2 regions of the Pseudoalteromonas sp. Of11M-6 genome follow, and region 1 is predicted to be linked to the other one. Evidence: predicted binding sites of a transcription regulator. Region 1 holds the regulator's gene; the other holds the start of a gene.
The links. The regulator sigma-54, encoded in region 1, starts transcription at its own class of promoters, with help from an activator protein. The targets are predictions, from matches to a motif close to GTTGGCACGNNNNTNGNNT.
Positions count from the first base shown of each region.

Region 2: MHN32_RS18535 (PA2169 family four-helix-bundle protein) is a predicted target of sigma-54. The motif match lies at 2,001-2,019, and genes of this name have one in related genera.

Region 1 is NZ_JAKRFW010000001.1:218,656-222,076, reverse strand. It holds gene ptsN (PTS IIA-like nitrogen regulatory protein PtsN) at 1-429, opposite strand, end outside; gene hpf (ribosome hibernation promoting factor) at 431-718, opposite strand; gene MHN32_RS01010 (RNA polymerase factor sigma-54) at 748-2,247, opposite strand; gene lptB (LPS export ABC transporter ATP-binding protein) at 2,294-3,019, opposite strand; gene lptA (lipopolysaccharide transport periplasmic protein LptA) at 3,019-3,421, opposite strand, start outside.
Region 2 is NZ_JAKRFW010000045.1:9,897-13,317, forward strand. It holds gene MHN32_RS18520 (methyl-accepting chemotaxis protein) at 1-856, opposite strand, end outside; gene MHN32_RS18525 (hypothetical protein) at 1,075-1,266, opposite strand; gene MHN32_RS18530 (DUF1328 domain-containing protein) at 1,307-1,474, opposite strand; gene MHN32_RS18535 (PA2169 family four-helix-bundle protein) at 1,485-1,931, opposite strand; gene MHN32_RS18540 (mechanosensitive ion channel family protein) at 2,097-2,981, opposite strand; gene MHN32_RS18545 (BON domain-containing protein) at 3,218-3,421, shown strand, end outside.

The DNA.
Region 1 (3,421 bases):
ATATAACTCATCATCACTTTTTGCTTGCCTAAGCATTTTGCAAAAAGACTTGTCTTTGAGTGTATCAGCAATCGCCGCTAAGGTCTTCAGGTGTTGTTGATTATCACCTTCAGGTACGATGAACGCGACAAAAATATCGACAGGCTGCTTATCTATGGCTTCAAACTGGATCCCTTGCTCGCTGACAAGCACCATTGCAAGGATTTTATCCAAACCTTCAAGTCGACCATGGGGAATGGCAATGCCTTTACCGATCCCTGTGCTGCCCAATTTCTCTCGCGCCATTAAGGCGTCCAAGATAGCATGCTGACTGGTATTTGGAATTTGGCTATGAGCCAGTTCGCTGATGTATTCTAAAATACGTTTTTTGCTATTAAAAAGGACCGCAGCTTTACTGCAGTCCTTGTTCACTAATTCACTTAATTTCATCTTAGTGTCGAGTGAGCTTCTCTTTGTGTTTAATAACTTGACGATCTAGCTTGTCGATAAGGCCATCAATTGCGGCATACATATCTTGATGCTCTGTTGATGCAAATAGCTCGCCGCCGTTTACGTGTAATGTTGCTTCTGCTTTTTGTACTAGTTTCTCGACATCAAGGATCACATGCACATTATTGATATGATCAAAGTGCCTTTCTAGCTTCGCAAACTTGTTGGTGACATAGTCTCTTAATGAGTCAGTAATTTCTACATGGCGACCAGTTAGATTTAGTTGCATAAGCATTTTTCCTTCTTGGGTTTTACGTCTTATATCAAGCTTTTACGCTGATTTGACGGTGGAATGGCTAGGGATTCACGATATTTTGCAATCGTACGTCTCGCTACCTTAATTCCTTGCTCAGCTAAGATATCTGCAATTTTGCTGTCACTCAATGGCTTCGCGGTATTCTCTGCAGCTATCAGCTTTTTGATAAGTGCTCTAATTGCTGTAGAAGAGCACTCACCTCCATTTTCCGTACTTACATGGCTAGAGAAGAAATACTTCAGCTCAAATATTCCCCGAGGTGTATGCATGTATTTTTGTGTTGTCACACGGGAAATTGTGGACTCATGCATCTCAACCATTTCAGCAACATCATTTAGCACCATAGGGCGCATTGCTTCGGGGCCATGTTCAAAGAATGCCTGTTGTTGTTGCACAATGCAATTGGTAACTTTTAATAAAGTATCATTTCGGCTTTCTAAGCTTTTAATAAACCACTTTGCTTCTTGTAAATGTGAGCGAATAAACTGACTATCCGTACTGGATTTCGCCGTTCTAGACATCGCAGCGTAATGGTCATTTACTCTTATTTTAGGCATAGCATCAGGATTTAGCTCTACGACCCAACGACCTTTTACTTTTTTCACCGATACGTCAGGGATCACATATTCAGGCTCTTCATGAATAATGCTTGCCGCAGGCTTTGGGTTAAGGCTATGTATTAACGTCATGACCTCTTTGAGATCGGCTTCTTTAAGGCGCGTTTTCTTAGCCAAAGTTCGATAGTCACGGCTGGCAAGCAAGTCGATATGCTCTGTCAGGATCATTTTTGTTTCGGCAATCCATGGGGTATCTGGGGCGAATTGGTTTAGCTGAATGCATAAGCATTCTTGTAAACTACGCGCTGCGATACCGACAGGGTCAAAAAGCTGAATGCGTTTGAGTACGGCTTCGACTTCATCTAGCTCAATAGGCTCTTCGCTATTCTCGTCATTAATGCTTTCTAAAATGTCTTCGCAAGACAGTGTTAGAATGCCTGACAGGTCGACCGCTTCAATAATCGCAATCGCAATAGCTCTATCTGTTGGACTAAATGGTGTCAGTTCGAGTTGCCACATGAGATAATCGTGGAGAGATTCAGAGGTTTCCCCTTGATAAACATTATCGTCATCGGGAAGTGGACCTGAGCTTGCAGCAGGCGCTGCACTCATATACTCGTCCCAAGTGACATCCATGGCAAGGTCATCGCTCACAGTGTCTTTGCTCATGGCGGTATCTGAGTCTATCTCATAGTCACTAACCTGCGTTTCATCGGCTGAATCTTGATTGTCGTCAGCACGGCTCTTTTCTTGGCTGTGTTGGTCAGCGTTTTCGCCGTCAGTATTATCACCTTCTTCCACTTCCAACAATGGATTGCTGTCTAATGCTTCTTGTATTTCTTGTTGCAGATCCAATGTACTAAGCTGCAGCAAGCGAATGGCTTGTTGCAGTTGCGGAGTCATTGTAAGTTGCTGCCCCATGCGCAGCTGTAATGATTGCCTCATGTATCTCTAACAATCCTTTTTAACAGTTATTAATACTACGTCTTAACTATAGCTTGAATTGTTCGCCTAGGTAGACATCTCTTACGGTTTGATCTGCCAAAACATGTTCTGGCGTGCCTGCAGCGATTAACTCACCATGTGAAACGATGTAGGCCTTTTCACATACGTCCAGTGTTTCTCTAACGTTATGATCGGTGATAAGCACACCGATACCACGGTTTTTTAGGTGCTCTATGATTGTCTTTATATCTAACACCGAAATAGGATCAACACCAGCAAAAGGTTCATCTAACAGGATAAACTTAGGGTTTGCGGCTAAAGCGCGAGCAATTTCGACTCGTCTTCTTTCGCCTCCCGACAATGCCATGCCCTGTGAGTCGCGAATGTGTTGAATATTAAACTCATCCAGTAACTCGTTTAGTTCAGCTTCTCTTTCAACTTTAGATAAGTCTTTTCGAGTTTCTAAAATCGCCATCAAATTTTGATAGACCGTGAGTTTTCTAAAGATTGAAGACTCTTGCGGTAGATAGCCAATACCAAGTCGTGCACGGCTGTGCATCGGTAACAAAGTGATATCTTCGTCATCAATCTGAATATAGCCTTTGTCGCTTGGTACTAACCCTACAATCATGTAGAACGTAGTGGTTTTACCTGCACCATTTGGTCCTAATAAGCCTACAATACTGCCAGCCTGAACACTTAAACCAACATTTTTGACGACCTGACGACCCTTATAACTCTTTGCTAGACCAGTTGCTTTGAGCTCGCTCATTAATTGTTACCTTCTTCCTGCGCTTTTTTCTCTTTAGCGTCTTTTTTGTCATCAACAGGAACAAGGATGGTTCTTACTCGAGAGTCTTCTTGGTCTGAGCGCTCAGCGCTGATCAATTGCTTTTCAATGTCATAGGTGATGACTTGAGCATTGATTTTTTGCCCAGTTTGATTGATTTCAGCATCACCAGAAATCACTAGGGTTCCCTTCGCTACGTCGTAACGGATTTCATTTGCTTTGGCTTCTAGCAAGTTGCCATCGGGTTGACGTTCGCTAAAAGTGGCAGGGCTGCCAGTTGCCACAAGCAGTTGCTTGTTAATGCCAAGTTCCGCGCGACGGTGGACCTCTAGGCGATCGGCATTTATCTTTCTGTTGCCATGAATAATAACAACATTCTGTTCA
Region 2 (3,421 bases), on a different contig from region 1:
ACTGACTAATTCCATTTAGCTCGTTGGATGTTGAGGACAGACTATTCACCATCGTAACTAGGTTGGTAACTAACTCATGTAAGCTCGACACCATAGTATTGAAGTCGTTTCCTATCTCACTCAGCTCGTCCTGCCCCTCAACCACTACACGTTGGGTTAAATCAGCATCTCTTGCAATGTTACCAATACGCATACGCAAACGACTGAGTGGTTCGTTAATTGACCTAAATATCAACATACCAATCATCACCATTACGATCACAATAGTAACGGAAGAGATAATCATCGCCGTTTTTGTCGCACTGGCTTCTGAGCGGCCAACATCTCTTAGTGCACTTGCCTCTGCAAGTTGTAACTCAATTAGTGCATTGTAGCTTTCACTTAAGGGGTCAAAGGCGGCATAGAGATCGCGTACAAATTTATCATAAGGAATTTCTTCAAAAGTATTTGCGTTAACTCGGTTAATATAATTAGACAGCAGTTGCTTGACACTTATCTCTGCTTTTTCAACTTGCTTTACTAAGCTTCGCTCTTCGCTCGTAAGGTCCGTGGACAAATAGCTATTCCATTCTTTTTCAGCGATATTTTTAGCTTCTTCGATTTGCTTTAACGCGGCACTGTTGGATAATTGATGGCCTCGTAACTTGTGAAAAGTATCTACAATAACCACCGCATAGTTGTCTGACACGACTTTTATTTGCCTCAGCGGTACAACTCTGTCGTCATAAATACGGTCAATGTAATTGATAAGATTTGATAATGTTCCAATTGTAAAGATAGTAGCGAGAATAAAAAACACAGCAGGTATGCCCGAAAGCGACAACAATCTGCTTTTAACTGAAACCCTATTTAGCATAGTCTGATTTTTATTGAGTAAACATAGAAATAAAGTATTACTCAAAGTTCATAGATTACAATAATAATTGCAAATTAAGCAGCGCATTATTGATATGCATCATACTTCGTAACTGTGTCTCTTAACTGTATAGGTTTGATTTTTAAACCTATTACAAAAAAAGAGGAGAAGCTTTTATCGGCTTCTCCTCTTTTATTCCACGTCGAAATCACTTTCGCTTAACACTCTTCGTTTTCAGCGTTCATGTTCTCTTTTACATCTTCACACGCGTCTTCCACGCTATTTTCTACTTCCTGAACTGTTTCATCGAAACGCTCACCAGCATCTTCCGCCGGACCTTCGCTACAACCAAAAAGTGCTAAAATTGAAACAAAACCAAATGCTTTTGCTAATGTAATTGCTGATTTCATAATCTATCTCCTAAAACCGTTTTTGTACGTTAATTCCCTTTTACCTGGGAGCTCGTGCTTTGCCAAAAATAAACGAAATAATCATAAAGGCGATAAACACAAAGAATAGAATTTTCGCCATACCTGCCGCAGCGCCAGCGATTCCAGTGAAACCTAGCACGGCTGCGACAAGTGCTAGGAATAAAAACATTACAGCCCAACTCAACATAACATTCTCCTTAGGCAGTTAGCTCTTGCAACTGCTTCATTTGATCGTGACAAGCTTGCATTCTGGTTTGAATTTGCAGTAATACACTCTTGCATTTAGGTGGAAGATCTTTGCTTAATGCTTTATCAAGCTTGCTTAACACTTTGTCTTCCACTTCTTCTAGCTGAGAAATATAGGTGTGCTCTTTGTCGGTGCTCACCATACCAACCAACTTGGTGTACGATTCACGAATGTCGATGCTAAGCGCTGAATCTGTCTCAATTTCACCTTCGTCAATAAGAACAAATGGTTGTAGATCCGAGATTGCTTGCGCTTTATCTACAATCATTTGGTCAAATACGCGGTTTAATTCGATATTATCTAGCTTCTTTTTAGCTTCAGTGTAAAAATCAACACCACCATTTAATACTTTGATGAGCTCTTTTACCGGCCCCATGTCGTAATTTGAATCTGCCATAAATAACTCCTTTCGTTGCGATATTTAATAAGTGCATTTTGCAAATATTATTTTCTGTCCCTTTCACTAATGCAGATTAAATGCCAAACCATAAACCTTTATTATATAAGGCTTTTTAATCTAAGCACCTTCAGACCGGTGAAAATATTACAAACTAGATGTAAATTATTCCTGTGATAATTGCGTACTTAAGGTTGTGCTCCCTTTAGCATTGAAATCCATAGTCCTAATTGGGAAAGGAATTAAGATATCGTTATCAGCTAATACACGGTTAATGGTGCAAATTGCTTTGTGCCTGACCACCATAAAGCCCGGATCTGCTGGGTAATCTATCCAAAACCACACTAATAGATTAATAGAGCTGTCACCAAAAGACTCTGCATAGACATCTGTTTCTTTTTGGCTTACTACGAAATCAAGCTTGTTAATTGCCTCAACAATCACCTCTCGGGCTTGCTCTGGGTCGTCCGCATACGAGATACCAACTGGTACTTCTATTCTTCGCTTGCCAAGCTTAGTGTAGTTTTGTAACTCATTCTTAAAGAGAATTTTGTTGGGGATATAAGACAGCTGGCCATAAAAGTTTTCTACTAAGGTGTTTCTCAAATTGATTTTGCTTACCGTGCCAAAGCAATCCTTGGTTCTTATAATGTCACCGACCATAAAAGGTTTTCTGACCCCCATCACAAATCCAGCGATGAGGTTCTCGGTCATGTCTTGGAATGCAAAGCCAATAGCAAGGCCAATGATCCCCGCCCCAGCCAACAATGACATTACAGCACCTGATAGTTTTACTATATCTAAAGCGAAGAAAATCCCAATGGCAATAATAGAGACTTTAAATATGGAACTAATAAGTGAAGCCACTTGTTCTGTCTTTATTGCTTTTTTAATTGCCTTTGAAAACCAAATTGAAGATATTTTAGCCAAAACAGTGAAGAATATGAGTATCATTAAGGCTAGGATCATATTCGGTAGTAACTGCACACCGGATTCAAGCCAAGAGATTAACTTATCATTAATTAACGTCCAGAATTTTTCTAAATTCATAATCAAATATTCCTATTTAAGTACTCGACAAATCTAGAATGCAGTAATCATTCCTATTGATATTAATTAGCCGTTCATGGAAAAGGTAATTATTACAAACTAATTTACACATCTTCTCGGTAAATTCTTCCTTAAAACTTACTCAATAAAAATAAATCACATAATTATCAATAAGTTAAAGGTTGGCACAACAGCTGCAACAGATAATTCGACTACGAAATTAAAGGAGTTTAATTATGAAAAAGACATTAATTGCAACTGTACTAGTATCTTCACTTACTACTGCTTCAGCATTTGCTGCTGATAACTCTTGGGAAAAAGAAGCGAGTGACGCTTGGATAGACGGTAAAGCAGAAGCAACACTGCTTTTCAACGGTGAACTGAACAACTTTGACATTAACACTGATGTAAAGAACGGCGTTGTAGTGCTAACCGGTAAA